Regions from separate parts of the Exiguobacterium sp. PHA03 genome, predicted to be linked through region 3. Evidence: riboswitches for the same ligand, from Rfam matches in the RefSeq annotation. Region 3 holds a riboswitch; each other region holds the start of a gene.

Region 1 (5,716 bases), on a different contig from region 3:
TCCGACAGCAACATAAAGACCTGCCCCCATGCCGATGATGAAGATGCCGAAAATCAACCAGATCGTATTCAACCAGATCGACTCAAAAGAGGGTAAGAGATGAGAATTAAGGACAAGATTCATGAAGACACCGACGAAAATCGCGTTGACGAGTGTTCCAATTTGTGGTGTGACGCGGTCTAATGTGTACTTAACGAACACGAGTAATAGACCAACGAGCAAAATAATCGTTCCGACGGACAGTGGTGTTTTCTTTTGGAGACCAAGATGCAATACATCCCACGTCGAGACACCGAGTTCAGCAGTGATCATCATCGATGAGCCGAGAGCGAGTAAAAATAAACCGAGTAGGAAGAGTCCCCACTTTAACGTAGCGCGTAATAACCAGGAAGCACGATGACGCGTCATGTCTAACACCTCATTTCTTAAAAATAATTGATTCGTTAACTGTATCATGAGGAAAGTAGAAGAAGAAAGACGAAATTTTCCGTTTTTTCCATCTTAAGAAGGAGGGGAAGGTCGAAAGAGAAACGTATACTGAAGAAAAAAGGAGATGACAGGATGAAAGCGATCCGACACCTGATTCGTTTTACATACATAGAAGCCGTCTGTTGCGTCTTTCCCGTCATGATTTTCGCAGCGCTTGCTCTTTCACGTTATCTTCCTGCTGAACCGATCGCTCGATACGATCTCCTGTTGCTATGGTGTCTTCTCGTCCAAATCGTCTTACTTGTCACGCGTTATGAAACGCTGGAAGAGTTCAAACTGATCTTACTCTTTCACGTGATTGGTCTAGCACTTGAACTGTTCAAAGTGAACGTTGGGTCTTGGAGTTATCCGGAACAGGCTCTAACGAAAGTGGCTGGTGTTCCCTTGTATGCAGGATTCATGTATGCAAGTGTCGCAAGTTATGTCTGTCAAGCGTTCCGAAGATTTCATTTACGCTTCACAGCATTCCCACCACCTTGGCTTGCGATCAGCGTAGGCAGTCTCGTCTATCTCAACTTCTTCACCCACCACTGGATCTTCGATGCACGCTGGCTATTGATGGTCCTCGTCGTCCTTGTCTTCTATAAGTCATGGGTTCATTTTACGATCGAGCAGACGATCTACCGGATGCCGCTCGTCCTGTCTTTTTTACTGATCGCGTTCTTTATTTGGATCGCTGAGAATATCGTGACGTTCTTTAAAGGGTGGGTCTATCCGCATCAGGAAAGAGGATGGGAAGTCGTTGATCTCGGAAAATTGTCTTCTTGGTTCCTGCTTGTGATCATCACGGTCCTGATCGTCATCGTCGCGAAATACAAGCAACGGGATCCGGCTGTGGAGATATATCAGCATACATAGACGAAAAACATGACATTTCGTTTGCGATGAAGCGCTTCGATGTTCAACGCTCGTTCTAACATGTGGACGACAACTTGAGCGTGCTTGGCTCAACCAGCAACGAGACGGGAAATTATTGAAAAAAGAGTGAAACATTAGAAGTTTTAAGCCGTAGAGTAAGGTGAGAACTTATTTTTCAAGGAGGACCTTACTCATGTCATCTCAATTAAAGAAAGCAGCGAAGGAGTCGCTCAGCGGTCGTTGGGGATTTGCAGTCCTAGCTTTTCTGCTGTTTAGTATTATTCAGGGTGTTCCTAATTTATTTGGATCGGATATCGATGAGCCGTCTAGTAGTATAGATCTCGTTGTATCATTGGTGTCGATTTTATTGATTCCAGTAGGAGTCGGTTGGACATGGATTGCCATGTCGATTGCTCGTGGCGAAGAAACGAAAGTGACGGATTTGTTTGAGCCATATGGTATGTTCCTGAAAGTGGTGGGGCTGGCCATTGTTCAATTCATCTTTATCGCGCTCTGGACGTTACTCTTAATCATCCCTGGTATCATCAAGTCATTCTCTTACTTGTTGACGTACTACATCCTTCGGGATGAGCCGTCAATCGGTATTCTCGAGGCAATCACGCGTTCACGTCAACTCATGGATGGTCATAAAATGGAAGCATTTTTACTCTTCCTATCATTCATTGGTTGGGCGTTGCTTGTCATCGTTACGCTTGGTCTTGCTGTCCTATGGGTCGGACCATACTTCAGTGTCACGCTTGCCAAATTCTACGATCGTATTCGTGGGGAGCAGGCGCCAGAGCAGACATCAGATTTCGTCGCACCATACTAATTCCGAATCCCGACACTACGTCGGGATTTTTCTTTAGGGGTAAATCCGATAGGAAAAGACGGTTTAATGGTTGCTTTAGTTCAATGAATTCTGTACGATGAATGCAACACATCTTATCTAGAGAAGTCGAGGGACTGGCCCGAAGACACTTCAGCAACCCCGCTATGGCGGAAGGTGCTACTTCCAGGAAGGAATACCTTCTGAAGATAAGAGCGGACAGGACAAGATACCGTCGCTCTTTTCGAACTTCGAAAAGAGCGTTTTTTTATGATAAGGGGGACGATGGAGTGGAGTATGGTTTTTGGTTACCGATTTTTGGGGGATGGTTACGTAACGTCGAGGATGAACAGATGCCAGCGACATTCGATTATGCGAAACAAGTCGCACAAACAGCTGAACGCATCGGCTTCTCGACGACGTTAATTGCGGAATTGAACTTGAACGATATCAAAGGCATCAAGGAACCGAGTCTTGAGGCATGGACAACGGCAGCGGCGATTGCTGCAACAACAGAACGTCTTGAAATCATGACAGCGGTTCGTCCCGGGTTCCATAATCCGGCGACGACGGCGAAGATGGCGGCAAACATCGATCAGTTGAGTGGAGGACGATTTACGCTCAATGTCGTCTCGGCCTGGTGGGCAGAAGAAGCAAAACAATACAACGGTATTTTTACTGCACACGATGAACGCTATGCCCGAACGGAAGAGTTCGTCACGGTCATGAAAGGACTATGGGCAGATGCGTCACCGTACAGCTTCTCCGGCAATCACTATACGATCGAACAGGCAGAACTCCATCCGAAACCCGTCCAGCGTCCGGGAATTAAGCTCTACGCTGGTGGAGAGAGTGAAGCCGGAAAACGGACGATCGTCGAACATTGTGATGCCTACGTCATGCATGGAGGCACTGTTGAAGAAGTAGCTCATAAAATCAATGACATGAAAATACGCCGGGAAGCGACGGGACACGCACCGCTTGAGAGCTTCGGTCTTGCTGCCTACATCATTTGCCGGGATACGGAAGAAGAAGCGCTTCTTGAGTGGCAACGCATCACGGACGTCAAGGAAGACAGCGCCGGTTATGCCGGTTATCAAGATTTCATCAGTAAATCGCAACTCGAACAACAGGTCGAGCGAAATGATTATTCCGTCTCGAACCGTGGTCTGCGACCGAACTTGATCGGAACACCAGAACAGATTGCCGAACGGATTCTAGCGTTCGAAGCCGTTGGTGTCACGTTGCTCTTGTTACAATTCTCACCACAACTCGAAGAAATGGAACGCTTTGCCCGTGACGTAATGCCACTGGTCGAAGCGAAACGAAAGGTAGGTCAACAATCATGACAAAAATTCATATTCTCCACGAAAACCAAGAATGGACGGATCATCTCATCAAACGTCTCGACGAACTCAAGTTGCCGTACGAGCAGTGGCACTTGAATGAAGGAATCGTACCGTTAGATGAACTGCCGCCAGAAGGTGTCTTTTACAGTCGTATGAGTGCGTCTTCGCATACGCGGGGGCATCGTTATGCGCCAGAGTTGACGGAAGGGGTCCTCGCTTGGTTAGAAGAGCATGACCGGACTGTCTTTAACGGAACGCGTGCGCTCCGTCTTGAAGTCAGCAAAGTCAATCAATACACGGCATTGCGTAAGGCTGGGATTCGTGTACCAAAGACAACAGCTGCTGTCGGACGTGATCAAATCGTACAAGCAGCAAAAGAAATCGGTGTTTCGTCATTCATCACGAAACATAACCGTGCCGGGAAAGGTCTCGGCGTCCAGTTATTCCATTCGATTGAAGCACTTGAAGCTTATCTCGATGGTTCGACATTCGACGAACCAGTCGATGGCATCACGTTGATTCAAGAGTACATCCAAGCACCAGAACCGTACATCACGCGGTGTGAGTTCGTGGGTGGAAAATTCGTCTATGCGGTCCGAGTCGATACGTCGGAAGGATTCGAACTTTGCCCAGCTGATGCGTGTGTGATTGATGACTTGTTTTGCCCAGTTGGTGAAGAAGCGCCGCAAACACCGATGAAGTTCCAAATCGTTGAAGGCTTCGATGATCCAATCATTGAAAAGTACGAAGCGTTCCTCCAAGCGAACCAGATCGCGGTCGCAGGTATCGAGTTCATTAAGGATGCGTCAGGTACGATCTATACGTATGATGTCAATACGAATACGAACTATAATTCCGATGCCGAAGCTGCTGCAGGACGCTACGGCATGCTTGAACTGGCGAAGTTCCTCGGAGCTGCTCTTGAAACAAGCACAGTAAAATAAGAATCTGCTCCCGCCCTGTCACCGGACGTTACAAGACCGGATGACAGGGTATTTGTATAGAAAGGGGGCGGATCTATGATTACGTGGAGAGAAGAACGACAGCTCGATATCCCGATTGAGGAAGCATGGCACTTGTTTGATCACACGCGGCTGCAACGTCTGATTCCGAACGTCGTCCAGCATGAGGTGATTGAACGAAAACCGGGTGTCGTCGGTTCGACGTATCGTCAAACGTACATGCAGGGCAACCGACTCGAAACCTACATCGTGACCGATTTAGCCTATACGAATGAGCCGGACTTTAAACAAAATACGATTGGATTCACGTTAGCTAAAATATTTAAGATTGAGATGACGTTTACGCTCAAACCACTTGGACACGCTCGTTGTCTGTTGATTTATACAGGAAAAAATGAAGGGGCAAACTTCGTTGGGAAAAGTCTCTTGTCACTCGGTGGCGAACGAGAAAACGAGAAAATTGTTCAGGCCTTGTTGCAACGTGTCGAAGAAGAGGCAGCGAAACAAAAGAAGAACAATGCATGAAAAAACGGATTCCCGCGCCTGAGAATCCGTTTTTTCATATCTTATCGATTCGTATACGATTTGTGACCACTCGGTAAAACGGATAGGCAGTCGACACCTTGATAACGTTCTCGTTTTCTATCGCTGGATCGAGCGATTTTGGATTATCAAAAAGCTTAGTTACCGACTACTATTTTTAAGTATAAATACGGTTATTAAATTTTCATTTAATCCAAAGATTATATCGTTACGATAGTCGACGCAAACGAGAAATCTGTGAATCATCTTGAAGCTCCTTTAATGGTCAAAACCGAACAGCTCGTAATTCTTGTTGATCAAGCGATAGTTCAGGATCGATCCCGAGTCGAGGTTCAGGACTATCTAAGACACGGCGAACGAGAAAACATGTCTCTGTTCCTTGATCCATTGAAATCTCGTAAAGTTTCCGTTCGACCGTGACGTGAAGATGCGTTTCTTCTAACACTTCTCGCACGACGGCATGCTCTTTAGTTTCACCGTTCTCGACACCTCCGCCGGGTAACGTCCAAAATGTCCGGGAAGGGGTATGTAACTCGACCATTAGAATCTGTTGCTCTTCAATCAACGCAGCGCATACGCGATGTCGCATATCGCATTCCTCCTTCAACGTGTTCAAAAAAGAGACCGAAACGACAGTTCCGGTCTCTTTTAAAATCATTGTGCGTATAACGCTGTTAATTGCTGTT
Region 2 (5,716 bases), 430 kb from region 3:
GCATGTAGTCGCGAAGCAAAGAATTCCTCGTTACCGATTTCCGGCGTCGCATGAATCCGGTGGCTCGTCTCAAGATACGATTCCCGTTTTTGTTCGATGTCCTGTTCAATCGTCTCTACCCATGTCGTGCGTACTGGTGTCGTCATGCTATCCACTCTCCTTTAGAATTTATTCGCCGATGTCGCTTAGTGGAACGAACGTCGGGATCGAGCTACCTTTATATTCTTTTTTGATGAAAGCCGCGACATCTTTTTGTTGGTAAAGCGACGCGATCTTTTTTAGTTCTTTTTTGTTCTTGTCTTCCGTCCGTGTCGCGATGATGTTGATGTATGGTTTTGCTGTCTCGTTCTCATGGACGATCGAGTCCTTGATCGGATTTAGTCCTGCGTCAACAGCAATACCGTTATTGATGATCGATGCAGCGACGTCCGGTAAGACGCGTGGCGTTTGTCCAGCGACGATCGGAACGATTTTCAGTTTCTTCGGATTTTCAACGATCTTATCGACCGATCCATTGCCGTCGAAGTCGTCCGGTAATTTGATCAAACCTGCTTCTTGTAGTAACAAGAAGGCACGTCCCATGTTCGTCGCTTCGTTCGGAACAGCGATTTTGCCACCGACTGGAATATCTTTGACGTCCTTATATTTATCTGAGTAAATGCCCATCGGTGCAATGACGGTCGTCGCAATCGGCGACAGCTTCAACTTATGTTCCTTCTTGAAGGCGTTGAAGTAGGAAATCGTCTGGAAGGCATTGGCGTCGATCTCACCCTCAGCCAGTGCCATGTTCGGCTGGACATAATCGGAGAACTTGACGAGTTCGATTTTGATGCCCTCCTTTTCCGCTTTTTTCGCGACGTAATCCCACACTTGAGTGTCTGAACCACTGACCCCGAGCTTGATCGTCTTTTCTTCTTCTCCTGATGCTGAGCACCCGGCAAATAAAATCGTCGTTAATGTTGCTCCAATCGCTACTGCTTTTTTCATGGCTGAATCGCTCCCTTGATTAATGTCTTCTGATTTTTCGTGCGACGATGTTGCCTGTCGTCTGTAAGCCTTGGACTAAGATAACGAGAATCCCGACCGTGATGATCATGACTTTCGTGTCGAACCGTTGATAACCGTACGTAATTGCTAAGTCACCCAGTCCGCCACCACCGATGGCGCCTGCCATCGCCGACGCCCCGATCAAGCCGACTGTTGCAATCGTTAAATTAAGGATTAGTGAACCGAGTGCTTCCGGCAGAAGGAAGCGGAAAATCGTTTGAAACGGTGTCGCGCCCATCGCTTCTGCTGCCTCAAGGACGCCTTTGTCGACTTCAAGTAAGGAACTCTCGATCAGCCGTGCCATATACGGGGCGGCGTAAAAGACGAGTGGAACGATGGCGGCTTCGGTTCCGATCGACGTCTGGACGATCAACCGTGTCAACGGGATGATCGCAACAAGTAAGATGATGAACGGAATTGAACGGAAGATATTGACGATACTGTTGAAGAATGTGAACAGCGGGACGTTTTCGAGCAATGCCCCTTTCCGGGTGACGACGAGCAGGATGCCGAGTGGTAAACCGATCAGAGTCGAAAATAATAACGACACTGACACCATCGTCATCGTCTGCAAAAATGCTGTCCAGATATCACTGTAGTTAACTAGCATCAGCAAGCACCTCCTCGACGGTCACCTGTGCCTGATCGATGTACTGTAAGGCCCGTTTTACTTCGATTGTTTCACCGATCAGTTCAACAAGTAATGTACCGAACGGTGTTTCCTGTAACTCCGTGATGCTACCGTGCAGGATGTTGACATCGACGTCGAAGCGTTTTGCGACTTGCGACAAGAGTGGTTGCCCGGTGTGATGTCCGAGAAAATGAATCTTATAGATCGGATGCGCATTCCGTGACTCGATCAACTGACGAATTGATGCCGGAATTTCATCATGCATGACGGAGCGGACGAAGTTTTTCGCTGTCTCGGTCTGCGGATTCGAAAAGACATCAAAGACTGTTCCTGACTCGATCAGCTTCCCGGCTTCGATGACGGCGACCCGGTCACAAATCTCCCGGATGACGCCCATCTCATGGGTGATCAAGAGAATGGTGATCCCGTATTCCGCATTGATGCGTTTTAATAACTGGAGAATATGATGTGTCGTCTGAGGATCGAGTGCTGACGTCGCTTCGTCACATAAGAGCACGGATGGTTGCGTCGCTAGTGCCCGGGCGATGCCGACACGTTGCTTTTGTCCGCCGGATAATTGATCCGGGTAATGATCCGCCTTGTCCGCAAGATCGACGAATTCGAGTAATTCCGTCACCCGGCGACGAATCTCGTCTTTCTTGACACCTGCGAGAACGAGTGGTTTCGCAACGTTCGTAAAGACCGTGTTTGCATTCAATAGATTGAAGTGTTGAAAGATCATCCCGATCCGCTGTTTCGCTTGGCGTAATTTTTTTGGTGATAGTTGTGTTAAATCTTCCCCGTCGACCGTCACTGTTCCTGACGTCGGTCGTTCTAACAGGTTGACGCAGCGGAGCAATGAACTTTTCCCGGCACCGCTAAAGCCGATGACACCGAAGATTTCGCCTTTCTCGATCGTCAGGTCGACACCGTCGAGTGCTGCGATCGTCTGATCCTTCGTGACGTACGTTTTTTTGACTTGATGAAATGCAATCATTCCGTTTTCCCCCTTCATTCAACAAAAAAGGTCCCTTCTTGAGAAACAAGAAGAGACCTGGATCCGCACAGTGGCAGAATCCACTCCACTCATCTCTCAGACATCTGTCTGATGGAATTGGCACAGTGCTCATAATGAGTCTGTTGCCGAGGTTTCGTAGGGCCAGTCCCTCCACCTCTCTGGATAAGTATTGCGGTATGAAATTCGTATGTGTGTTGTTGCGTTGTTGCTTATGTCGTAAAACTAATTTTTACATTACGGGTCGAACCTTTAAAAGTCAACCAACTTTGCAAAAATAATCCATTTGGCGCATATCGATTGAGTCATAAGTTATGAGTTAGCTGAAAGAACAAATCACGATTCGTCCAGAACGATTTGACAAGGCATTTTCGGTCGTGCTACCATCGTTTCAATGATTAATCCGACAATTCCAATATGATATTTATCAAGAGTGAACGAGAGACCTGGCTCTATGACTTCACGGCAACCTGCAATCTGTAAGGTGCTCCGACCAGCAAAGCGCGGCTTTGGATGATACGGTGAAAAACTCGTGGGCGTCCAAGCAGTGACGTTGACGAGTTTTTTTCACGAATGGAGGAAAAATAGTAATGATGAACTATCCTGTATTGACTGGTGCTGAAGCATTTTATCTTCAAGGTGGACCGATCGGCATTTTAATCTGTCATGGTTTTAATGCGACCCCGCAAAGTGTTCGGGACGTCGGTGAGGCATTTGCTGCTAAAGGATTCACTGTCTATGCTCCACGTTTGCGTGGTCACGGGACGAACGTCCGTGAGTTCGAACAATCGACTGCTCGATGTTGGAAGCAGAGCCTGCAAGACGGCTATGCACGTTTACAAGAAACATGCGATCAAGTCTTCGTCATCGGTCAATCGATGGGCGCGACGCTCGCACTATCGCTCGCCGCTGACGGGATTCCATTTTCAGGCATCATTACGATCAATGCCGCTCTCTCCGTTCCGTCTTATGAAGCATTGTCGTTTGAAGATGGTCCACAGTACTTACCAGAAGGGGCACCGGATATCAAACGGTCTGCTTTCGAAATCATCTATGACCTCGTTCCGAGTCGTTGTGCATTCGAACTCGTCCGCTTGATGGATGAGACGAAAGGACGCCTTGGATCGATCCTTCTACCGACATTGATTCTTTACTCGGCAACCGATCACGTCGTTCCGCCGTCGAGCTCGGATTACCTGCATCAGCATATCGGGACGAATGATAAACGAATCTACTGTCTCCTCAACTCGTACCACGTCGCGACCCTCGATCATGATCAGGATTTGATCGTGCGTGAGACGATTCGTTTCATCGAACGCTCGAGCCGTGTCTCACAGGAAACGGGATAATAAAAAAAACAGCTATTCGTCTTCACTTAGAAGCGAACAGCTGTTACATCAAAGGACGACCATCATCGGTTCGTCTTTTTTGTTTATCCTTTTTGGTGCTGCATCGTTTGGAGCGGCTTCGGCTTTCCTGGCACTTCATGGCAGTGGCGGCACCGTGGCTCATACGATTCTGAAGCGCCGACTAAAATGATCGGATCATCATAGTTCGCTGGTTTTCCATCAATCAAACGTTGTGTCCGGGAAGCCGGATCGCCACATGAGAGACAGATCGCCTGAAGTTTCGTCACAAATTCTGCGCGCGCCAGTAATTCCGGCATCTTGCCAAATGGCTCTGCCCGGAAATCCTGATCGAGTCCTGCACAAATGACGCGTTTTCCGTCTTGCGCAAGTGCTTCGATGACTTGAACGATCTCATCATCAAAGAATTGAACTTCATCAATTCCGACAATTTGTGTTTCTTCCGCTACTGCTGCATAGAGATCACGACTCGTCGCCATTGGAATCGCCACGACGGAATTTCCGATGTGAGAGACGACATGCTCTTCATGGTACCGGTCATCGATTGCCGGCTTGAATACTTGAACGGGCAGTTTGCCGTACTGTGCCCGTCTGACACGACGAATCAACTCTTCCGATTTCCCGGAAAACATACTGCCACAAATTACTTCGATCCAGCCGTACTGATTTATTACATGCATCATCGTCCGACACCGTCCTCTAAAAATAGTCACTTTAACGAGTATAGCTCGAAACGGTATTGAGAAAAAGGGTTGACTTCCGGAAATCAAAATTCATTTTTTCTTTACCTAGAATTTTTGTCCTTTCATTCCAACCTTCATCCATTTCCTGTACACTAAAGAAGAAGATTCTCGCGAAAGAAGGTGTCCCCGATTCATCATCTCTTACATGACATTCTGCACCAATATGGCGCCCTTGGTCTTTCCGTCCTTCTCGCAGGTGGTATCGTGGGATTGCCGGTTCCTGATGAGACCTTGCTCGTCCTGTCCGGTTTTTGGATGCATCAAGGCAATCTACCGCTGTTCGGTACGATTCTTGCCGCTTACGCTGGCAGTTGCATCGGAATGACGATTAGCTACGTGCTGGGCTTAAAACTCGGCATGCCCCTGTTGCATCGCGTCGGACCAAAGATGCGCATCTCAGAAAAACACATTCTCTCCGCTGAAGCCGGATTTCGTCGTTACGGCAAATCGGTCTTGATCATCGGTTACTACATACCTGGTCTTCGCCAACTCTCTGCCTTTTTTGCAGGTGTTTCAAAAATGCCGTTTCGCATTTTTGCGAGTTACGCGTATACAGGTGCTTTGATTTGGGTCAGTGTGTTCTTGGGCGCCGGCTACTTTGTTGGTCGTCATATCTCGTTCCATAAAGTCGTCGACTACATCTTGGCACATCCAGATGCTATGCCGTACTTGATCGGGATCGTCGGCGGGATTGCTTTCTCGTTCGTCTTAAAGACGTACCTTACGTACCGTTCGCAATTCAGCCTATACAAAAACAGCCTGCTTCCGTAATGGAGGCAGGCTGTTTTTTAAGAACCGGCAAGTAATTACTTGCGGCCGTATTTTTTGTTGAAGCGATCGACACGACCATCTGCCGCGTTGAACTTTTGACGACCTGTGTAGAATGGGTGCGAGTCTGAAGACACATCCACAC
Region 3 (5,716 bases):
CTTCCGGCCAGATGACGCCCGTCATTGCGTAGATCGTTGGGAAAACCATCCCACCGACGAATCCAATCAATCCAAGCATCGCGACGTATCCAATATACGTCTGATGAAATAGCAACAAGCCGACGGAAGACAGGACAAGTCCGATGACACTGATGACAAGCGTCTTCTTTCCGCCGAGTCGGTCAAACGCTTTTCCGCCTAAGTAGTTCCCAACGATTGCTAAGGCTGAGTTGACGAATAACGCCATTCCGGCTTTTGTCATCGACTCCCCTAAATATTCATGAATATATAATGTATTGAACGGCCATAAAAAAGAGGATCCCGTCGTATTGATGGCCATCGCAAGGACGAGGATCCAGACCGCTTTTGGTAATTTTGGCATACCTTTGGTCCTCCTATTTCATTCTCAACCTTGCCACTTTACGCAATCCCTCCCCCGCCTGTCAAGCCACTTCACTTTTCGTCAATGACTCAAAAGATGGTATAATGCAGGAGGAATCATACATACGATGATCATGTATAAAGAGAAAAACAGCCCATAGGAACAGGAGTCTATGCCATGTCACTTGCCCGTGTACTACCTTATACGAAACAATTACTGGAGTCCGTCATCGAACCTGGTGACTGCGTCGTCGATATGACTGCCGGAAATGGACATGATACGCAGTTCTTAGCAGAATGCGTCGGTCCAGAAGGTAGAGTCCTTGCGTTCGACGTCCAAGCTCAAGCCATCGAGGAATCGACACGACGTCTCGACGAAGCCGGAATGTTAGAACGTGTCGATCTTTATCACGAAAGTCACATCCATGTTGGTGCGCGTCTTTCGGACGAACGACGGCCTGTTCGTACCGGCGTCTTCAATCTCGGATACTTGCCTGGAAGTGATAAATCGATCACGACGACAGGTGAAGAGACGCTTGAAGCACTCGACGCTCTCCTCCCGGTACTTGCACCTGGTGGTCTTGTCGTCCTTGTCGTCTATCACGGTCATCTTGAAGGAAAACGGGAACGCGATGCTGTCCTAGATTACGTCACAGCCCTTGATCAGCAAGGTTATGCCGTTCTTCAGTACCGCTTCTTGAATCAACAGAATCATCCACCGTTCATCATCGCGATCGAGAAAAAAGTGCGCTGACAGTAGAAATAAAGAAGTGATGGCTTCCGCTATGGAAACCATCACTTTTTTCATTCTTCAACTAATTTAAAAAACAACAATAATTTTTCCGCAAACCGTGTATTCAACCGTTCAAAGCTGAAATGCGGGAAACCGTGTAGACGTTGTAAGTAAATCTGATCGCCACCCATTTTCCGACATACTTCGAGTGTCAGTTTAACGTCTGCGAACTGATCGTCTGGTGCATAAAAACAAGCCAAGTTTACACGAGGCAGTTTTTTTCGTTCCTCGTCATGTACGACGATCTCTTCTTCGATTTCCCGGTACTGCGCATACGTCAGTTCACCGATGCGAACGGTATCTTCCGTACTTTGACCAAACGGCAACGTACCGAGTGGCGCATCGGGACGGAAACGATCAAACGCACTCGCGAAGACTTGTTTGACACCTCCGAGTTGTTTCGACGGATGCCAATCAAACAATGGTGAAACGAACGCAAGACTTGCGACTGGTAGTTCATATTCTTGCAACAGACGATTGACGACGAGTGCCCCCATGCTACAGGCGATGATATGAATCGGTAGCTTTCGTTTTCCTGCTTCGCGTAATGCTTCTTTTAACAGTTGACCGTGCTCTTCAAACGAAATGCGACGTGGTGCGTCGACGAGTAGCACTTCATACTCTCTTTCGAGTACTCGAATCAAAGCTTCACTCGGACGGGCACGCAGTTGTAACGGATAGACTAATACGATGATTCCTGTTGGTTGTTCAACCACAAACTCACCTCTTCACTTCATACTTCCTTTTCACGATACCTTATTTCAAACGCAAACGAAACCGTCCCGAGACGGATTTCACGAGGCAACATGGCGAAGACGAACGACTGATTCCGCTTGCCCAAACACTTCTTCCGTCATCTCACTAAGTTCTTCAAAACCAAATGAGGTCAGGAATTGACGCGCTTTATAGTTACGTGCTTCCACGTAGACTTCGAGTGGGACGGCTCCTTGTCGTTCGAGTTCACGAATCAGACGTCTTCCGATTCCGTTTTGCTGATATTCCGGCAAGACGTAAAGCCGAATGATCTCCCATGTTCCTTCGACATCAACAGCATGAATGAAACCGACGATTTCCTCGTCGATGATTCCGACATAAAAATACTCTCCCCGTGCTTCTTCCGCCGTCCGGATCGCACGAACGACTTCTTCTTGCGGATACGCCTCCTGCACGAAATGCGCTTTCGAACGTTCGGAATAGATTTCTTCATAAGTATCCAACCAAGATGTGATAGCAATGTCATGAATACGTCCTGCATCAGCTGGAATAGCTTCGCGTATTTCCATAATCGGAACCCCCCTTTATACTCATACAAATCGACTCATGTACTTTTACCCTTTTCTAGAAAAAACATTCGTTTCCTGCAAAGTTCCGCGGAAACAAAAAAGCCCGAAAACCCACGTAGGATTTCCGGACTTTTTGATTATGCGAAACGTTTTGCTTGTTCTTCAAGAACTGCTGCTTTATCTGTTTGCTCCCATGGAAGCTCAACATCTGTACGACCGAAGTGACCGTATGCAGCTGTTTGACGATAGATCGGACGACGGAGATCAAGCATGTTGATGATTCCAGCCGGACGAAGATCGAAGTTTTCAGCAACCAATTCGACGAGTTGTGCTTCAGGAAGTTTTCCTGTGCCGAATGTATCAACTGCGATTGATACAGGGTGCGCGACACCGATTGCGTACGCAAGTTGAACTTCTGCTTTGTCTGCAAGACCTGCAGCAACGAGGTTCTTCGCGACGTAACGTGCTGCGTATGCAGCTGAACGGTCGACTTTTGTTGGATCTTTACCTGAGAATGCTCCACCGCCGTGGCGTGCGTATCCACCATACGTATCAACGATGATCTTACGACCAGTCAATCCAGCATCTCCTTGTGGTCCGCCAATGACGAAACGACCAGTTGGGTTGATGAAGAATTTCGTTGCTGCGTCGATGTATTCAGCCGGGATGACCGGTGTGATGACGTGTTCTTTCAAATCAGCTTGGATTTGCTCAAGCGTAACTTCTTCCGCATGTTGTGTCGAGATGACGATCGTATCGACACGAACCGGCTCGTTGTTCTCGTTGTATTCGACCGTGACTTGTGTTTTTCCGTCCGGACGAAGGTAGTCGAGTTGACCGTTTTTACGCACTTCTGCCAAACGGCGTGCGAGACGGTGCGAAAGCGAAATTGGAAGTGGCATGAGTTCTGGTGTTTCTTTCGTTGCGTAACCGAACATAAGACCTTGGTCTCCTGCACCGATTGCATCGATTTCTGCATCAGACATGCTACCTTCACGTGCTTCAAGCGCTTGGTCGACACCAAGAGCGATATCTGCTGATTGCTCATCGATCGATGTCAATACAGCACATGTATCCGCATCGAAACCGTATTTCGCGCGTGTGTAGCCGATTTCACGAATCGTTTCACGAACGACTTTTGGAATGTCGACGTAAGTGGATGTCGTGATCTCACCTGCAACGAGAACGAGACCTGTTGTAACAGAAGTTTCTGCCGCAACACGTGCATTTGGATCCGCTGCAAGAATCGCATCGAGGATTGAATCCGAAATTTGGTCACAGATTTTATCTGGATGACCTTCAGTGACTGACTCCGACGTGAATAGTCGGCGATTAAGGTTTGTCATGTATGACCCTCCCAAAAAAGAATTTGACGGTGTACTCATTTCCCCTAGTTGAGTGGGACGGTAAAATGAAAAAAACCTTTCCAAGTCCAAAAAATGGTCAGGGAAAGGTTGTGCGTTCTTCCTTTACCCTCTTATCGTTCGAAGTGTTTACTTCGCTTCAGGAGAGCACCTTTTCCCTCATTAATATATGAATTAATGTAGGACGGTTGCCGGGTTTCTTCGGGCCTTGTTCCCTCCACCTGCTCAGAATAAGAGTATCCGTTACGAATTACATGATATAAAGTTGTACCTACTCTGTCAAGCAAGGTTTCAAATTCTAGTCGAAACTTTTTAAAAGAGATGTTAAACTATTAATGCTGAAAGCGTTTCCAGATAAATAGAAATCAGCACTAGAAAATGATTGCGCTCCCTTTAGTATGTCATATATAATGAATGTGTCATACTAAATGCAGTGAGCCAAAACCAACGTAGGGGAAAGGTGGGGTCAGGATGCCGATGACGGTCCTGAATATCGAAGAACTACTCAAGAAAGAGCATGTGTTCAAACAACTATCTGTTGCTGAACTTGTCGAACATGCGATTCGAAACGAAGAAGGTGTCCTTGCTGAGAACGGCGCACTATCTGTAGAAACGGGGAAATTTACAGGTCGTTCACCAAAAGATAAGTTCATCGTCCGTGATTCTTCCTGCGAGTCTCACATTGATTGGGGTCATGTTAACCAACCGATGGATGGAGACAAATTTGAACAATTGTTACAAAAGGTTCTTCGTTACATGAACGAAGCCGATCAGCTCTACTACACAGAAGCTGCTGCTGGGGCAGATACGCACTTCACCCTTCCGGTTCGTGTGCTCACACAATACGCTTGGCATAACCTGTTTGCCAAACAACTCTTTTTACGCGAGTATCCTGAAGTGGCTGCCTTCGAACCGTTCACGGTCGTCTACGCGCCACATTTCAAAGCAGATCCTACCGTTGACGGAACGAATTCCGAGACATTCATCGCCATGTCGTTTGAACACCGGATCGTCTTGATCGGTGGAACCGAATATGCGGGCGAAATCAAAAAATCGATTTTTTCCGTCATGAACTACCTCTTACCACAAGAAAATGTCCTTTCGATGCACTGTTCAGCAAACGTCGGACACGAAGGCGACGTCGCCTTGTTCTTCGGTCTATCCGGTACTGGTAAGACCACCCTGTCAGCAGACGATAGCCGTCAATTGATCGGTGACGATGAGCATGGTTGGTCGCATGACGGCGTCTTCAACATTGAAGGTGGATGTTATGCGAAGACGGTCAATCTGTCACGCGAAAAAGAACCGCAAATTTTTGATGCGATCCGTTTCGGAACTGTCCTTGAAAACGTCATGCTCGATGAATCTCGTCATCCTGATTACGATGACACATCGTTGACAGAAAATACACGTGCTGCTTATCCGATCACAGCGATCGATAACATCGCTGTTCCATCACGGGCTGGTCATCCGAAGACGATTGTCTTCTTGACGGCTGATGCGTATGGCGTCTTGCCTCCGATCAGTAAATTGACGAAAGAACAAGCAATGTATCATTTCCTATCAGGTTATACATCAAAACTTGCTGGAACAGAGCGTGGTATCACGGAACCGGAAGCAACGTTCTCGACATGCTTCGGTTCACCATTTCTTCCACTGATACCTGAAAAGTATGCGACGATGCTCGGAGAACTGATTGATCGTCACGGTGTGACCGTTTATCTCGTCAACACAGGCTGGACAGGCGGTGCTTACGGGACAGGTAGTCGAATGAAGCTATCGTATACACGGACGATGGTCAACGCTGCCGTCAACGGAACACTTGCAGCGATTCCAACAGAAGAGCACCCAATCTTCGGACTTCATATGCCACTTGAAGTTCCTGGTGTTCCAAG

What was found. Region 3 has a riboswitch for S-adenosylmethionine ahead of metK (methionine adenosyltransferase). Riboswitches for the same ligand answer to the same signal wherever they lie in the genome.
Region 1: another riboswitch for S-adenosylmethionine. It lies ahead of Q7C19_RS13010 (LLM class flavin-dependent oxidoreductase); the one in region 3 lies ahead of metK (methionine adenosyltransferase).
Region 2: another riboswitch for S-adenosylmethionine. It lies ahead of Q7C19_RS10750 (alpha/beta hydrolase); the one in region 3 lies ahead of metK (methionine adenosyltransferase).

Annotation. Positions count from the first base shown of each region.
Region 1 covers NZ_JAUTYQ010000003.1:92,224-97,939, forward strand. Annotated here, with positions in the region: gene Q7C19_RS12995 (YczE/YyaS/YitT family protein) at 1-408, opposite strand, end outside; gene Q7C19_RS13000 (DUF817 domain-containing protein) at 562-1,347, shown strand; gene Q7C19_RS13005 (DUF975 family protein) at 1,541-2,179, shown strand; SAM riboswitch class I at 2,290-2,392, shown strand; gene Q7C19_RS13010 (LLM class flavin-dependent oxidoreductase) at 2,467-3,525, shown strand; gene Q7C19_RS13015 (ATP-grasp domain-containing protein) at 3,522-4,469, shown strand; gene Q7C19_RS13020 (SRPBCC family protein) at 4,545-5,012, shown strand; gene Q7C19_RS13025 (NUDIX domain-containing protein) at 5,296-5,619, opposite strand; gene Q7C19_RS13030 (ABC-F family ATP-binding cassette domain-containing protein) at 5,685-5,716, opposite strand, start outside.
Region 2 covers NZ_JAUTYQ010000001.1:2,067,393-2,073,108, forward strand. Annotated here, with positions in the region: gene Q7C19_RS10730 (M20 family metallopeptidase) at 1-146, opposite strand, end outside; gene Q7C19_RS10735 (MetQ/NlpA family ABC transporter substrate-binding protein) at 169-987, opposite strand; gene Q7C19_RS10740 (methionine ABC transporter permease) at 1,007-1,657, opposite strand; gene Q7C19_RS10745 (methionine ABC transporter ATP-binding protein) at 1,647-2,675, opposite strand; SAM riboswitch class I at 2,762-2,865, opposite strand; SAM riboswitch class I at 3,115-3,216, shown strand; gene Q7C19_RS10750 (alpha/beta hydrolase) at 3,284-4,042, shown strand; gene Q7C19_RS10755 (thymidine kinase) at 4,126-4,740, opposite strand; gene Q7C19_RS10760 (DedA family protein) at 4,924-5,574, shown strand; gene Q7C19_RS10765 (type B 50S ribosomal protein L31) at 5,610-5,716, opposite strand, start outside.
Region 3 covers NZ_JAUTYQ010000001.1:1,642,025-1,647,740, forward strand. Annotated here, with positions in the region: gene Q7C19_RS08635 (MDR family MFS transporter) at 1-382, opposite strand, end outside; gene mnmM (tRNA 5-(aminomethyl)-2-thiouridylate-methyltransferase MnmM) at 539-1,135, shown strand; gene Q7C19_RS08645 (serine aminopeptidase domain-containing protein) at 1,186-1,890, opposite strand; gene Q7C19_RS08650 (GNAT family N-acetyltransferase) at 1,969-2,457, opposite strand; gene metK (methionine adenosyltransferase) at 2,595-3,803, opposite strand; SAM riboswitch class I at 3,932-4,058, opposite strand; gene pckA (phosphoenolpyruvate carboxykinase (ATP)) at 4,293-5,716, shown strand, end outside.